2 regions of the Pseudoalteromonas sp. K222D genome follow, and region 1 is predicted to be linked to the other one. Evidence: predicted binding sites of a transcription regulator. Region 1 holds the regulator's gene; the other holds the start of a gene.

Region 1 (8,928 bases):
ACGTCACTACCGACATGGATATTTACCATGAAGAAGTATTTGGCCCAGTATTAACAATTATTCCTTTTGATGATGAAAGCGAAGTACTTACTCTAGCAAACGACGTACCTTACGGCTTAGCCGCTTATTTTTACAGCCAAAATATTAAACAGGTTTACCGCATTAGCGAAGGTCTTGAGTTTGGCATGATTGGTGTAAACGAAGGCGTTATTTCTAACCCTGTAGCGCCATTTGGTGGTGTTAAGCAATCGGGCCTTGGCCGTGAAGGGGGACACCAAGGGTTAAATGAGTACCTAGAAGAAAAATACGTGTGTATTAAAATTTAAACCGTTTATATGCTCTTGGCGGCTTGCAGTAAAACAACTTCAAGGCGCTGTACAAATACATTGAGCAATTTATTTTAGGCAAAGAAAAGCGCGCTCTATCTCTAGGCGCGCTTGCGGAATCTTCTAATTTTCTGCATCCTGCAATTGAACTTAATCAACTCCAAATTCTTACAAATCCTTGTTATTACAATATTACTTTTTAGTTCTATGTAATGTAGGCGCTCCTGCCTGTATCCTTTATTTCCTCAACATCCTGTAAAACAACGTAAATCCTTTGTTGCTATCCTTTACGCATCATCCTGATGCTATCCTTTAAGACATTCCATTGTGCTGCTCTCCTAGAGCCTGTCCTAAAATCCGTTTTGTATTAGTAACCTAAATCATTGGTTGGTCGAGTAAGTTGTCCGTTTCCATTTACTCGTTAAGCATCACTGCTTGGTTGTTAAGTTAATTATAGGCGGTACGATATTTTAAAGAAGTATAGGTTGCTAATTAATTGCTATAGTCGTAATAGTTAAAATAATTTACTTTAATTAAAACAATTGGTTACTTTGTTTGTTATGGTTTTTCATGTTGTGTTTTCATCATTGGCTGTCACGTTTGTAGGATATGTCTTACGTTGGTTTTCTATTTTAGCGATTTTAACAGGATCAGATTATATAAAGTGTGCACTTTTGGGTAAGGCACGGTAGAATTATTGATAATAGTTATTATTCAGGTGGGAAATATGAAAAAAGTATTCGCAATTGTAGTTGGTTTGGCTGTGTCGGCACCCGTTTTTGCAACTGAGTCCGTTAATATTTATTCTTTTCGACAGCCTTTTTTAATAAAACCAATTTTAGATGACTTTACCAAACAAACTGGTATTAAAACAAATGTAGTGTTTGCTAATAAAGGCTTAATAGAGCGCGTTAAGCGCGAAGGTAAACACAGCAAAGCCGATTTAGTATTAACGTCTAATTTTAGCGCCTTAATCCAACTTGAAGATTTAGATTTAACGCAAACTATTAGTAGCGAAGCAATTAATAACAATGTGCCTGCGGCATTTCGTGATGGCGACGGCCAGTGGGTGGCACTTACTAAGCGAGTACGTAATGTTTACTCGTCAAAAGAGCGTGTGGGCGCGCTACCTGAGCTGACTTATGAAGATTTGGCAGATCCAAAATATAAAGGGCAAATATGTACTCGCTCTGGTAAACATCCGTATAATTTGGGTTTAGTTGCATCAATGATTGCACACCATGGTGAAGCAGATACCAAAGTATGGCTTGAGGGGGTTAAAGCAAATTTAGCGCGTAAACCACAAGGTAACGATAGAGCGCAAGTAAAAGCAGTGAAAGAAGGCTTGTGCGATCTTGCATTTGGCAATAGTTACTATTTAGGTAAAATGCTGCAAGATGAAACCCAAAAAGAATGGGCACAAGCGGTAAATATTAACTTTCCGAACCAAATCAATCGCGGCTCGCATATAAATGTGTCGGGTGCAGTTATTACAAAATACGCTAAAAACCCTGAAAATGCCTTGAAACTCCTAGAGTATATGACCGACAATAAAGCGCAAAACATGTACGCTTCAATTAATATGGAATACCCGGTTAAGCCAGGCGTAGAATTATCAAGTTTAGTTGCATCTTGGGGAAGCTTTAAAGAAGATAGCTTACCACTTGATGAAATTAGTAAATATCGTCCGTTAGCGTTAAGGCTAATTGATGAGGTGAAATTCGATCTTTAAATGACTTATAAATTTCAGCTGTCTAAATGGCAGCTTTTTGCATGGTCGACAGGATTATTACTGTCGACCCCATTGTTTTTTCTGCTATTTGAATCTCTACAAGGTAACTCAGAGGTGTTTTCGCATCTTTGGGATACAGTGCTGTGGGATTACATTTCTAATACCGTATTACTTATTTTAGGTGTGTGTGTACTAAGCTGTGCTATTGCCTTACCACTTGGCTGGCTAACCGCTTATTGCCAGTTCCCGGGTAAAAAACAGTTTGAATGGGCGTTAATGCTGCCACTGGCTATGCCTACCTATATTATTGCCTATGTTTATACCGACTTGCTTGATTACGCAGGCCCAGTACAAAATACTCTCAGAGACTGGTTTGGGTGGCAATCGCCGGATGATTACTGGTTTTTTGATATACGCACTTTGCCCGGCGCTATTGTAATGCTTGCACTGGTGCTTTATCCCTATTTATATTTAATTTTTAAAACAGCCTTGCGTGAGCAGTCTTTTAAGTTAGTACAGGCTAGCCAGTTAATGGGGCTGTCGTCGTGGCAGAGCTTTTTTAGGGTGAGCTTAGTGTTATCGCGCGGCGCAATTGTAGCTGCGCTAGCGCTAATTAGTATGGAAACCATGGCTGACTTTGCCACAGTAAGCTACTTTGCTGTAAGCACCTTAACCACTGCCGTATACGATACTTGGTTTGGTTATTACTCGTTAACCGCTGCAGCTAAAATATCGGGCGTGATGTTATTACTATTGTTTTTAGCCTTAATGGCGGAGCGCTTTAGTCGCCGTAATCAAGCGGTGTTTGAGCGTCAGTCGGGTATAAATAGTGAAGCGCTTTATATATTAAAAGGCAAGTCGGCTTGGCTGGCAACGCTATTTTGCAGTGTGATTTTAATTGTTGCCTTTGTTATACCTATCGCTGTGTTAATAAAGTACGCCATTGTTTATTTTGATCAAGCATGGAGTAGTGAGTTTTTTAGCTATGCGTGGCAAAGTTTAAAGGTAGCTATAGTAGTAAGCGTAGTAACGCTGTTACTTAGTGTATTAGTGGTGTTTTATCAACGTATAGCCAAGCAAAATTATCCACTTATTCCGGGGCGATTAGCTAGCACCGGCTACGCTTTACCAGGAACAGTACTGGCTATTGCGGTGCTATTACCGCTTACGCTGTTAGAAAATACGGTAAACCGTGTGCTTGAGCCATACGACTTAAATATAGGCTTGTTACTCACTGGCAGTGTATTTACCATTATTTTTGCTTATGTAGTGCGTTTTTACGCAGTAGCACATGGCGCGATTGAGTCGAGCTTTTTACGCATTAGCCCCTCTCTCGATATGGCAAGCCAATCTATGGGCAAAAGCCAAGGCCATACGTTACGTTTGGTGCATTTACCCCTACTTAGACGCGGGTTGCTTACTGCGGCTTTGCTGGTGTTTATTGAATGCATGAAAGAGCTACCTACTGCTTTGTTACTTAGGCCGTTTAATTTTGAAAGCTTAGCTACGCATGTGTTTCAGTATGTGAGTGATGAGCAATTAGAGCTGGCTTCTATATCGGCATTATTTATTGTGCTGGTTGGATTTATCCCTTTGTATTTTATTAACCGTTCTATGGAGCAACGTAGTTAAATGAGTAGTTTGATTTTACAAGGCGTGAGCTATCAATATAACGGTACTAAGGTTATTCACGAGCTAAATTTAACCATAGGTAAAAACGAAATAGTGTGTTTGTTAGGTGCCAGTGGTTGTGGTAAAACCACCACCTTAAAAGCAATTGCAGGACTAATAGAAACGCAACAAGGAAGCGTGTTTATCGATGGCAAGCTGGTGAGTAACGCCAATACATTTATCTCGCCAGAGCATCGTAATATTGGCATGATGTTTCAAGATTATGCGTTATTCCCGCATTTAACCGTGGCACATAATATTGCTTTTGGCTTAAGTAAAATGAGTAAAGAGCAAAAGCAACAGCGCGTTGATGAAATGCTTAAGCTGGTGCATTTAGTTGGCTGCGCCGACAGGTATCCGCATCAGTTATCGGGTGGGCAACAACAGCGCGTGGCGATTGCGCGTGCACTTGCTTACAAACCAAGTTTACTATTACTTGATGAGCCGTTTTCGAATATAGACACTCAAGTACGCTTTGAATTAATTGCCGATATTCGCCGCATAATTAAAACTCAACAAGTGTCGGCAGTATTTGTTACCCACTCAAAGGAAGAGGCTTTTGCATTTGCAGACACGCTGGCTATTATGCACCAGGGTAAAATAGCTCAGCAGGGCACTCCAGAACAGCTTTTTGCTAAACCAAGCTCAAAGGAGGTTGCAGAGTTTCTGGGTCAGGGCATATACTTAAGCGCAGAAGTGTTAACAGCAACTGAATATAAAACCGCTTTTGGCCTAGTTGAGTCGGTTATTGCGCACCAGCATCAGGCTAATATAGGAAAAATATATGTGCGTCCTCATCAAATAGAGCTAATGAGCGACAATAAAAAAGATAGCCATAGTGAACGCGCCACCATATTAAGCAGTCGTTTTATTGGTTCGGCTTATGTTTACACTGTAGTTATTGCACAACAAGAAATAGAAGTTGCAGCGCAATATGGCCAGTCATTTGTTCAAAATGAGCAGGTTATAATAAAAATAAACCCCCACACGGTGAATTTTTTCGAATCATAAATTAATTTGTTATTCGCTGTGTTTATCTATTTATAAGCTAAGGAATAACAATGGCACAAGCGCAATCAGGGATTTGTGCTGAAGCAAACTTACACGGTTTGCATTTATTTTTTAATGTGTTTGATGGCCAAGATGAGTCATTACGTACAAAGCTCAAGCAAGTAAGCGCTATTGAGGAAGAGTTTAGCGATCAGTTTTCTGAATCTATGCTTTCTTGTATGGTGGCTATTGGTGCACAGTATTGGCCGCATATTTTGCCAGAGTATATCCCCAGTGAACTACAAAGCTTTCCTAATATAAATCATAATGAACACGCAATGAGCGTGCAGCCGTGTGATTTGTTTGTGCAAATACGTTCAGACCGCGAAGACGTCAATCATTTATTTGCACTGCAAATTTTAAAGTTATTTGCACCAGACGTAGAGCTGGTGGAACAAATTCGTAATTTTAGATTTTTAGATGGTCGCGATTTCAATGGTTTTATTTATGGTGGCAAAATGCCGCATGGCCGACAAAAGCGGGCAACGGCGTTAATAAATAAACCAGGTAGCTTTGAGGATCAAGGCAGTTATATTCATGTGCAACGTTATAAGCACGATCTAAGCGTATGGCAGCATCTATCGCTAGATGAGCAAGAGCAAATAATAGGTCGCACTCGCTTAGACAACACTCTTATAGCCCCAGCGCTTGAAACCAGCCATGCACAACGCAGTGAATTAAAAGATGAGCAAGGCCAGCCAATATTACTTAATCAAGGCATGCCTTATGGCGATGTTTACGAGCAAGGAATGCTGTCAATTACTTGCTCGGCCAGTGGAACCGCATTTGAACAGGTATTAAAAAGTCGTTTAGGTGAGGGGGAGTGCTATGATCATTGGCTTGATTTTACTCAAGCCGATATGGGGTCTGCGTTTTTTGCACCGTCAGTTGGGTTTTTAAAACAGTTATAACGCATGTTTTAAATACTAAACCGTATCAAATAAAATACGTACCCGCTCTAGGGTTAAGTCTATTTCAGATATTTTAGCTGGGGCAATAAAAATAGTGTCGTCGCCAGCTATAGTACCTAACACGCCATCGGCTTTACCTAATGAGTCAAGTAAACGCGCAATAAGCTGAGCCGCGCCTGGACTGGTACGGATAATAATCATCATTTCGTTATGCATTATATCAATAACAAGCTGGCGCAACGGGCTTTTTGCTGTGGGTACGCCCATTTCTGCTGGCAAGCAATACACCATTTCTTGTTTGGCATTGCGCGTTCGTACCGCGCCAAACTTACTAAGCATGCGCGACACTTTACTTTGGCTTATATTGTCAAAACCTTGCTCTTTTAACGAATCTACTATATCGCCTTGAGAACCAAAGTTTTCTTCTTTTAAAAGCGCTTTAAATGCTTTTACTAACGCTTCCTGTTTGTCTTGTGGTTGCATAGTTTTTATTTGCTTTTTATTATCCATGCCGCAAATTCTACACAAAAACGAATAATTATGCAGCAGTTGTTTATTTAACTTGCCAGTTTACTGTATTCAGGCCAAATGTTTTTACAACTATGGTCTAAAATATTACGAAAATAGGCAGGATAAATTTGTTTTTAGTCGCTAATTTCTTTATCTTAGAGCCATAAATATTTCCTACCTCAAATCACGGAGAATTCCAATGAAAGTTGCTGTATTAGGTGCTGCAGGCGGTATCGGTCAAGCGTTGTCTTTATTATTAAAAACAGGCTTACCAGCTGGTTCTGAATTATCACTATATGATGTTGCACCAGTAGTTCCAGGTGTTGCGGTTGATCTATCTCATATCCCTACAGCGGTTAAAGTAGCTGGCTTTGGCGCTGATGCGTTAAATGAAGCGCTTAAAGATGCTGATATCGTACTTATTCCTGCTGGCATGCCACGTAAGCCAGGTATGGATCGTGCAGATTTATTTAATGTAAATGCTGGCATCATCAAAACGTTAGCAGAAGGCATAGTTGCAAGTTGTCCTAAAGCGTTAGTAGGTATTATTACTAACCCAGTAAACGGCACTGTACCAATTGTTGCTGAAGTATTTAAAAAAGCTGGTACTTACGACGCTAAACGCGTATTCGGTATTACTACGCTTGACGTTATTCGTTCAGAAGCATTTGTTGCTGAACTTAAAGGCGTAGACGTAGCAACTGTTAAAGTTCCTGTAATTGGTGGCCACTCAGGTACTACTATTTTACCTCTACTTTCTCAAGTTGAAGGCGTGAGCTTTACAGATGAAGAAGTTGCAGCACTTACTCCACGTATCCAAAATGCGGGTACTGAAGTTGTAAATGCTAAAGCGGGTGGCGGTTCAGCTACTTTATCAATGGGTGCAGCAGCAGCTCGTTTTTGTATGTCTTTAGTTAAAGGCCTACAAGGTGAAGACGTTGTAGATTACGCGTACGTTGCTGTTGAAAATGGCGATGCGGAGTACTTTGCACACCCAGTACGTTTAGGTAAAAACGGCGTAGAAGAAATTCTTTCTTACGGCGAACTAAGCGCATTTGAAACAAAAGCAAAAAATGACATGCTTGAAACACTGAAAAAAGACATCAAAGAAGGTGTTGATTTCATGGCGTAATAGCCAAAATAAAGTGACAAAAAAGCCTGCGTTTGCAGGCTTTTTATTGCTCGGAATTTAGCTAACCTGCACCCAGGTTAGCTACACATAAAGGCAGTAAAGTTAGTGATCGCGATCAACTGCAATACGGGCAAGGCTCACAAGTGCTTGTTTATATTCAGACTCAGCTAAAAAGTCTAAGCAAGCAATGGCTTTGTCGGCTTCAAGTTCGGCCTTTTGCATCGTAAATTCAAGCGCATTGGTTTGTTTAAGTGCCGCTAAAATTTCTTCAAGATGATCCATGCCATTACTGTGCTCTATAGCGTCACGGATCAGCTGTGTTTGCTGCTCATTACCATGTTGCATTGCATAAATAAGCGGCAGAGTTGGTTTACCTTCGGCTAAATCATCACCAATATTTTTACCTAATTGATCTGCATCTGCGTTGTAATCAAGTACGTCATCAACGAGCTGAAACGCAGTACCTAAATGCATGCCGTATAGGTTAAGCGCATCAAGCGTGGCTTGGTTTTGCTCAGTAATAATGGCCGCAAGGCCTGTCGCGGCTTCAAATAGCTTAGCGGTTTTAGAGTAAATAACCTGCATATAACTCGCTTCAGTGGTGTCGGGGTCATTACAGTTCATTAACTGTAATACTTCACCTTCAGCAATAATGTTAGTTGCATCTGCAAGCACTTGCATTACCTGCATTTTACCAAGGCCAACCATAAGCTGAAATGAACGAGTGTAAATAAAGTCGCCCACTAATACGCTGGCAGCATTACCAAACTCAGCATTTGCTGTAGGCGTGCCTCGGCGTAAGTTAGATTCATCAACAACATCATCATGTAATAGTGTTGCGGTATGAATAAACTCAACAATAGTTGCAAGTGTAATATGATCTTTACCCTGATAACCCAATGCTCTGGCCGCTAGTATTGCCAACATTGGGCGCACGCGCTTGCCGCCACTGTTTACAATATACAAGCCAAGTTGGTTAACTAACGCCACATCTGAGCGCATTTGCGCATGTATAAGTTGATTGACGTCATTCATATCGTTTTCGATTAACGCCTGGATAGCTTTTATATCCATTGATCTCCGAGCCAATTTTTATGTGTGAACGGCGCAGATTGTACAACAAAAAAAGCACTAGCTCGATATTTTGTGACGATTCCCTGAAAAAACACGGTTAACATCGCTAATTAGCACTTAAATACGAGAGATAGCTGATTAATTAGCGTACAAAGTGTGCTGTAATTTATGTTTATTTATTATCCGTTGTAGTGTGTGTTTAGCTAAGGCAAATTATTTTCACTAATCGTGAAAAAGCGCTTGGCAAAAGGGCTATTTAATATAAAATAGGGGAAATATTGAATTGCTCTCAATGCAGCTACTTTTTATTCATTTTAATTACAAAATAGGCTTGCTAGTTATTACGCCGTAGCGTAAACTTCGCGCCCTATCGAAGAATATTTTAGTTGCGTCGATTTGAGGGCGCACAGACGGAGTTAATTATGTACGCGGTTTTCCAAAGTGGTGGTAAACAGCATCGTGTGACTGAAGGTCAAACGATTCGTCTTGAAAAATTAGACGTTGAAACTGGTGCAGCAGTAG
Region 2 (8,928 bases), on a different contig from region 1:
CCAAACGACATGGCACCCGAGGCAAAGCGTTTGAAAATGTTGGCAACCGGTTCCACTTCGCTCAAGGCAATAGCAGGACGATCGCTATTCAATTGTAATAAACCCCGTAAGGTAAAGGCTTCTTTACTTTGATCGTCCACCGTTTTTGCATACTGCTTAAACTGCTCAACATTATTACTGGCTGTTGAATGCTGCAGTAAGCGAATTACCGTGGGATTAAATAAGTGCCGTTCACCATCATGACGCCACGAGTATTCTCCGCCCGTAGGCAGTAGTTTATCTATAGCAATGCGGTTGGCCTCAGGGAAACCCTCACGGTGGCGTAATAGCGCCTCTTGGGCAATTTGATCTAGGCTTAAGCCTTCAATACGGCTAACCGTACCGGTAAAGTACTGATCAATAACCTCCGAATTAATACCCAAGGCTTCAAAAACTTGCGCACCTAAATACGACTGTAGCGTTGAAATGCCCATTTTAGAGAAGGTTTTCAACAAGCCGCTGCCTACCGCTTTGGTGTATTTTTGGGTAATTTGTTCATTCGTTAAGTTAGTATCAAGTACGCCTTCATCACGTAAACCATACATGCTCTCTAGGGCTAAATACGGGTTAACTGCCGCAGCGCCATAACCAATAACAGTAGCAAAATGATGCGTTTCGCGTATATCACCCGACTCCAAAATTATATCGGCAGATGAGCGTAGTTTTTCACGAATTAAATAGTGATGCACCGCAGCTGTTGCCAATACAGAAGGTATAGCAACATGGTCGCTGTCTACGCCTCGGTCACTTAAAATAAGTATTTCATAATCATCTTCAACGGCATTTTTGGCATATAAACAAATACGATCCAGTGCTCTTTTTAGTGCACCTGGCCCACCACTGGCTTTAAAAGTAATGTCGATCGTTTTAGCTTGAAGATGGTTATTATCTATATACTGTAGTTTGCGTAATTGCTCATTAGTTAATACAGGCTGTTCAATTTCAACCTTATGGCAATGCCCAGGTGTTTCATCGAGCAAGTTAAGTGAGCGGCCAATATAACCGCGCAACGACATAACCAACTCTTCACGAATAGGGTCGATGGGTGGGTTGGTTACTTGCGCAAATAACTGCTTAAAATAATGTGATAATTGTTGCGGGCGATGCGACAGCACTGCAAGCGGCGTGTCGGTACCCATAGCGCCTAGTGGCTCTTTAGCCGTACCAACTATACCCGCCAGTACTAGGTTAAGATCTTCGCTGGTGTAACCAAATGCTTTTTGTATTTTTCGCAGCTCTGCCAATGGCGGCTGGGCAAAAGACGCGCTAGGAACGGGTAAATTGTCTAATTCAATTTTGTTTTCAGCTAACCAACGAGCATACGGCTGAGCCGAGCTAACGTGTTGTTTTACTTCGTCATCACTAATAATGCGACCTTGCTCTAAGTCAGCAATAAATATTTTACCCGGTTGCAAACGCCCTTTTTCAACAACCGTTGATTGATCAACGCACAATGCACCGGTTTCAGAGCCCATCACTAGCGTGCCATCTTCGGTTAACAAGTAACGCGAAGGGCGCAAACCATTACGGTCAAGTGTTGCACCAATAACGTTACCATCGGTAAACGATAACGATGCCGGGCCATCCCATGGCTCCATAATACAGGCATAATACTCGTAAAATGCACGTTTAGTGGCATCCATATCGGTTTGAGTTTGCCATGCTTCTGGCACCATCATCATCATTACTTGCGCCAATGAGCGTCCGCTGAGCACTAATAGCTCAATAGCCATATCAAGGTTAGCCGAATCTGAGTTATCGTTATTACACACTGGGTTTAACATGTTCAATTCAGCATCGCTAAAATTAACCGAGCTAAACAATGCCTCACGAGCATTCATCCAGTTAATATTACCGCGTACCGTATTAATTTCACCATTGTGGGCTATATAACGAAACGGCTGCGCACGGCGCCAAGCAGGAAAAGTATTGGTTGAAAAGCGAGAATGAAACATCGCCATTCCCGAAATAGTACGCTCGTCTTGCAGATCAAGGTAATACTGGCGCACTTGCTCGGTGGTAAACTGGCCTTTATAAACAATTTTGGTAGATGACATTGAGGTAACATAAAATTCATCACGTTCGGTGAAATCCAAACCATTAATTTTATGCGAGGTGTATTTACGCAGTACAAACAACTTACGTTCAAACTCTTGTGCGCTTAGCCCTTGCGGCTTAGCAATAAACACTTGCTCAATATTTGGCTCGCTTTCAAATGAAGCCGCGCCTAACATAGAGTTATCGCCCGGAACATCCCGATACCCTATTAAGGTTAAACCCAGTTCTGCAATATTTTGATTTAGTATTTTTTTACACGCGTCGCTAAGTGCTTTATCGCGTGGGAAAAAAATCATCCCCACACCATAGTTTAAGGCGCTTGGCAGTGTCCACCCTAGCTTTGCGGTTTCTTGACGGAAAAACTCATGAGGAATTTGAATAAGAATACCAGCACCATCACCACTTTTAACGTCAAACCCTGTTCCACCACGATGTTCCATGCAGCTGAGCATGGTGAGTGCATTTTCGATAATATCGTGTGACTTTTTACCCTTAAGGTTAGCGACAAAGCCAATGCCGCAACTGTCATGTTCAAATTCAGCGCGATAAAGACCTTGGGATTTTTTGCTCATATCATTCATTACTTATTCCTATTTCATCAGCCTATTGCTATCAGCTAAATTGTGCTTACTAATTAAGTCATATATTTTTATATACTCGAGGTATGCGCTTATCTCATTCAAAAAATCGTTAAAATGCCTAAAACAGCCACTGTAAAATCTTTTTGAATTTGTATAGCGCAGTATTTATTAGTGAAAACTTTAATCAAAGGGGGATAAAAACTAGCCGTAAAATAACGCTGAGTCAACTAAGAAATGAATATACATTCAGATTATATGAATATATATAGTCAAAAATAGTTATTAACAGCCTATTTACACTGCATTTAATAACTATGCCTTATGTTTTAAAAAAGCGCATAGTTGATTTGGATGGGTTTGGTCTTTTTAGTTATAAAAGTGCACCACTAAGGCCTGAGGGGCGAAACTAAGGGAGGATTGGTGCATCTTTAAAAAGTAAATAAGCAATAACATTTTTATAATAATTAAAGCGCAGCTGCAATTAATTACTACAAAACAATATTCACGCTAATGGCAGCGCAAAAAAATAAGCTTACCCTAAAACAGTCAGTCGCAGTTATGCAAAGGCCAAACAGTGAGTTTGGCTAGGTCTCACCTAAAAACTTAAGCTTAGAATATGTGGTTTCAATCTGCAAAACTCACTTTACCCATAGTAACGCCGGCAATTCCTTGGGCTTTATTATTAAGGTGTAGCTGCTCACCGGCTAGGCATTCGTTAGCTAAAATAGCAAAAAGCACCGCTTCTTTCGCGTCGGGATCAACTCCTAATGCGTGAGTGTTTTTAAAACCTTTAATAGCCGGACAAAGCGTTACCAAATGTTGCATTAAGAGTAAGTTGTGAATGCCGCCGCCACTTGCATACACCACACTATTGGGCGCTATTTTTACGCACGTATTTAACGCATTAGCAATAACCTCTGCGGTAAAGCGGCTTAAGGTGGCCATTACGTCTTGATGGCTTAACTTTTGGGTATTTGAAGCCTGTTGCGCAGCCTCTAAATAAGCCAGATTAAACACTTCAGGGCCAGTGGTTTTTGGCATTTTTAGGGTTAAAAAATGATTGTCGCAAAGCGCTGTTAGTAACGCAGTATTAATAACGCCCGCTTTCGCTATCGCAGCGTTTTCATCGTAATGCATGTTATTAAAATAACGCTGCACATAGGCGTCCATAATGGTATTGCATGGGCCAATGTCAGAGCTAAATACTGCACTGCTATCGCCATTTTGGGGTAAAAAAGTGAGGTTAGCTATACCGCCCATATTAAGTAAAATACGGTTTTCGTCAGAGCTTGAAAAAAACAAATAATCACCATACACGGCAAGTGGTGCGCCCTCGCCGCCTGCTGCTATATGCTTTTGCCTAAAATCGCCAATGGTAGTAATACCTGTAGTAACAGCTATTTGGTCGCTATCGCCAATTTGTAAAGTGCCATTGTTAAAGTCGTTATACTGATGCTGGCTTTTAGGACAATGGTAAATAGTTTGTCCGTGGCTGGCTATTACATCTATGTTGGCTGGGTTTATTTGCCAGCTTTTTAAACACTGATTAACCATGTCACCATGTAATTTACCAACCCAAGGGTGCAATAACGTAAGGTATTCTAAGTTGCATTCACGCTTGGCGAATACCTGCTTTATTTTTGTTTTATAATCATCGCTATAATCAACCGTAGTAAACTTTAAAACCTCAATTTGGGTATGCACACCCGCGGCAGTTATTTTACATAAGGCAACATCAAGCCCATCTAACGAGGTACCACTCATTAGGCCTATAATTAATCGGCTTGGCTTTAACGCACTGTTATAAAGCTTACTAATGTGTGGGTGCATAATAATTTCGCATCTATTGTTGTTAAGTTAATAGCATTCATTTTAGAGTAGTTTAAATAAAAGTTATAGCGCTATAGAAATCAGTTAATCCACTTATAAACTCACCTTAGAGTAAATACTCACACCTTGGGGTTGATTTTTTAACCGTGTGCCCAAAACTCCTGTATTAAGATATACATACTTAACCTGAGCTCTGGTTAAGAGATTTACTAACGTATTGAATCATCGTTATATTTGATTTTATTTTCTCTAGCCAGAGGTTTTCAGTGAAAACAAGGCGAATTTACGCGTCAATAGCTGGCCTATTGCAAGTAAATTCAACGCAGTTAGCGCTGAAAATAGCTGCTTGAGATAAGTTTATTATCCGGAGCTCAGGTTTCTTACTACTTATCTGCGTATTATTGTTTAGTTTCAACTTTGCTTTAAACACAAACTAAAACATTCAGATCAAAGTAGTTCACTCATCTATTGGAGATTTTATATGTCAACAACCAGTCGACAACTCACGTTAGCATCACGCCCACACGGTGCTCCTACCGATGAAAACTTTGCATTAAAAACACTAGAGCTGCCGCCATTAAAAAATGGTGAAGTATTACTGCGTACCATTTACTTATCCCTGGACCCTTACATGCGTGGCCGCATGAGCGACGCTAAATCGTATGCCGACCCAGTAAATGTTGGCGACGTGATGGTTGGGGCAACTGTATGCCAAGTTCAAGAGTCTAAAAACGACTCCTTTAGCGAAGGCGAATGGGTATTGGCTTACACTGGTTGGCAAGACTACGCTATTAGCAACGGCGAAGGGTTAATGCAATTAGGCAAAGAGCCTACTAATCCTTCGTATGCACTAGGTATTATGGGAATGCCGGGCTTTACCGCTTATATGGGATTACTTGATATTGGTGCACCTAAAGCAGGTGAAACCGTGGTCGTTGCTGCAGCAACAGGCCCTGTGGGCGCTACCGTTGGCCAAATTGCAAAAATTAAAGGCTGTAGAGTCGTCGGTGTTGCCGGTGGCAGTGAAAAATGTAAGTACGCAGTAGAAGTATTAGGTTTTGATGCCTGTATTGATCACAAAGCAGATAATTTTGCACAGCAACTTGAACAAGCCTGTGATAATGGTATTGATGTTTATTATGAAAATGTGGGCGGCAAGGTATTCGACGCCGTATTACCCCTTCTCAATACATCAGCACGCGTACCTGTGTGTGGTTTAGTGTCGCAGTATAACGCAACCAGCTTACCAGAAGGCCCTGATCGTTTGGGTATGCTAATGGGGCAAATACTCTCTAAGCGTATTAAGATGCAAGGCTTTATTATTTTTGACGATTACGGCCATCGTTATGATGAGTTTGCAACCGCTATGCAGCAATGGCTACAAGATGGAAAAATTCAATACCGCGAACATATGGTAGAAGGCATCGAAAATACCATTACTGCCTTTAACGATATGCTCAGCGGGAAAAACTTCGGTAAAACTGTAGTTAAAATTAACAGCCCACTTTAAATTTAATGCGTTGTTATCTGTACAAAATGGCAACGCAACAAGGATTACTATGATCAAGCTACATCATTTAAATAAATCACGCTCAAAACGTATCATCTGGTTACTAGAAGAATTAGCAGTAGATTATGAAATTGTTGCTTACCAGCGTAATAAAGACACTTTTTTAGCCCCAGATGAACTTAAACATATTCATCAGCTTGGTAAGTCGCCAGTGATAGAAGATGATGGGATTATTGTTGCCGAATCGGGCGCCATTACCGATTACCTCATTACTAAATACGGTAACGGAAAATTTGCGCCTAAGGCAGGCACTCGCGATTATGTTGATTATCAGCAATGGCTACACTTTGCCGAAAGCTCAGCTATTTTACCGCTGCTGCTTAAAATGTTTGTATTAAAAGATGGCGCTAAAACCCAGTTTTTAGAAGGTTACGCCGACGCCGAAACAGCTAAAGTAATAAGCTACTTTAACGATCGCCTAGAAGGCAAGCGTTACTTAGTAGGCGACACCCTAACCGGCGCCGATTTTATGATGTCGTTTATTGTCGAAATCGTTAAAAACTCAGGTCAACTAGCACACTTTAAAAACCTAGTTAAGTACGATGAGCAATTACAAAGCCATGAGAAGTTTCATACCGCACAAGAGCTTGAAGCTAAATACGATTAATAATTGTCTGGTATTAGCTTTACAGTTATACCAATTGCATTAAGTTAGTACACATTTTAAAAGGGCCTTGGGCCCTTTTTACGTTTACTGTAATAGTTTAAATTCCGCCTAGTTCGCGCTCGGTAATACACTCATCCGACGCCATTTCAAATTCGCGACATACTAATGGGCGGTTTTCGTAAATAGAACACATGAGTGTGTTGCGATCGAGCGCTTGGCACCAGCCATCATCGGCACGTTTCATTACTTCGCTGCCCCATTTATCATATTCAATATAATGAAATGGCACGCCGGTATCTGTCACTATGCGTACTTCTAATTGGCAGCAACAGGCTTGGCAATTAGCACACGTAACAGGCTCTGGGGTGGTGGTGAGGTTTTTAACCGGAATAACAATTTGAGGCATAGTGGCTTAATAAAATAAAGTAAGCCACTAGGATACACCAACTAAGCTCAAATCGGCAGAGTAAATCTATCTCTAGGGGCTATTTTAAAGGCTAACTAGGTTAAATTTAGCTAATATTATGCTAGCTGACGCGCCAGTAATTTCGCTTTAATATCACTGTAGCGCATCGCTTCACACAGCGCAAAACCACTCAATTGGCGCACTTTATTGCGTGCAAATAAAGGCACGCTCATGCCCGCTAAAAAGCGACATTGGGTTTCTATACCTACGTTATTAATGCCTTTACTGGCTAGGTGCTGTAAAAACTCATCTACTTTTTGATAAATTACACTCTCATCAACAACATCTGCTTGCACTGAATATTCAAGCTTAACACTGTGGCCTCTGCATACTGAGCAATGGCCGCATTGCTGAGGCGCATTTTGATCGTCAAAATAACGGGCAAGGTTGTAGCTTAAACAGCTTTGCAATTCAAAAAAGCGTACTAATGCAGCTATACGCTTTATTTCAGCTTGTTCTTTATCGGTAAAGTAATCATGCAGTTGCTGCGCAAGTTCAGGGTTATTTATCACCTCGCCATGTACTTTATACACTTGGGTAATACGTTTGGTTTCTAGGGTAATAAGCTGTTTTTCGGCTAAGTAGTCAAGCGCCGCAACCACTCGTTTTCGATCGACTTGCGCGGCTTGTGTCAGGCTATCAAAATTAAGCGTGCCCCATACTTTTTTAAAATCGGTATGGCTAAATATTTGCGTTAAAAATGCTTGGCGCTGCTCATCAAACTGGCCTAGCAACTCGTTTTTATCAACCAAAAACTTATATTTAAAATCGGCGTAGTAAGCGTATTGCGGCGTAATTGCACCTTGCATTTCTAGCTGTACTAACAAAGTTTTAAGCGCAAGTTGCCTAATATTACTGTCGCTTGAAAGGCTATATTCTTGCATTTCCCATTGCTGCTGCGAGCTGTGGTGCTGGCGAATATCGTTAATTACATGCTCAATACCGCTTAGCTCTGGGGTGTCGCCATACACAAAGTTCTCTACAGTATTTAACCCATCAAGGTTGGCTAAGGTAAAACACTGTGACGGGTTACCATCGCGCCCTGCTCGGCCTATTTCTTGGCTGTAGTTTTCAATCGATTTAGGTAAGTCGTAATGAATAACAAAGCGAATATCGGCTTTATCTACGCCCATTCCAAAAGCAATCGTAGCCACTACTACATTAATTCTACCACCCATAAAGTCATCTTGAATTTGCCATCTAAGTGTATCTTCAAGCCCAGCATGATACGCCACCGCTTGCAGCCCTTGATTGCTTAGCATATTAGCCACTTGTTCGGCACTTTGCTGCAAGGTAACATACACAATACCTGGGCCATTTTGTGCGCTAATAATGTTAGCAAGCTCGGTATTTTTATCCGCCGTTTTTACACTCAGCACACTTAAGTCTAAATTAGCGCGGTAAAAACCGGTTTGTACAATGCATTCTGGGGCAATGGCAAAGCGCTCGGCCATATCGCGCTTTACTTTTTTAGTCGCGGTGGCGGTTAATAATAATACCAGCGGAATATTAAGCTCTTCACGGTAGCGTGGTAGTTTTAAGTAGTCGGGTCTAAAGTTGTGTCCCCACTCAGAAATACAGTGCGCTTCGTCAACAACCAACATAGACACTGCTATTTGGTTAATAAACTCTCTAAAACGCTCATTTTTAAAGCGCTCAACCGACACCATTAAGACTTTAATTTTACCGCTGCGAACATCGTTCATTACGGTACTGCTTTGCATTTGATCTTGGCTCGAATCAAGGCTGGCAGCATAAATACCTTTGCTGTTTAAAA

What was found. Region 1 encodes ArgR, which controls arginine synthesis, uptake and breakdown. Its sites were predicted from a motif close to ANTGAATANNTATTCANT; they were not measured.
Region 2: gltB (glutamate synthase large subunit) is a predicted target of ArgR. The motif match lies at 2,912-2,929, and genes of this name have one in related genera.

The regions. Positions count from the first base shown of each region.
Region 1 is NZ_JAGGDL010000006.1:3,366-12,293, reverse strand. Features, by position in the region: gene J5X91_RS04970 (NAD-dependent succinate-semialdehyde dehydrogenase) at 1-326, shown strand, start outside; gene J5X91_RS04965 (Fe(3+) ABC transporter substrate-binding protein) at 1,054-2,058, shown strand; gene J5X91_RS04960 (iron ABC transporter permease) at 2,059-3,690, shown strand; gene J5X91_RS04955 (ABC transporter ATP-binding protein) at 3,691-4,740, shown strand; gene J5X91_RS04950 (Dyp-type peroxidase) at 4,791-5,690, shown strand; gene argR (transcriptional regulator ArgR) at 5,706-6,173, opposite strand; gene mdh (malate dehydrogenase) at 6,400-7,332, shown strand; gene ispB (octaprenyl diphosphate synthase) at 7,435-8,406, opposite strand; gene rplU (50S ribosomal protein L21) at 8,829-8,928, shown strand, end outside.
Region 2 is NZ_JAGGDL010000013.1:43,766-52,693, forward strand. Features, by position in the region: gene gltB (glutamate synthase large subunit) at 1-2,678, opposite strand, end outside; gene J5X91_RS08630 (anhydro-N-acetylmuramic acid kinase) at 3,303-4,508, opposite strand; gene J5X91_RS08635 (NADP-dependent oxidoreductase) at 4,990-6,018, shown strand; gene J5X91_RS08640 (glutathione S-transferase) at 6,068-6,685, shown strand; gene J5X91_RS08645 (YkgJ family cysteine cluster protein) at 6,783-7,091, opposite strand; gene J5X91_RS08650 (RecQ family ATP-dependent DNA helicase) at 7,208-8,928, opposite strand, start outside.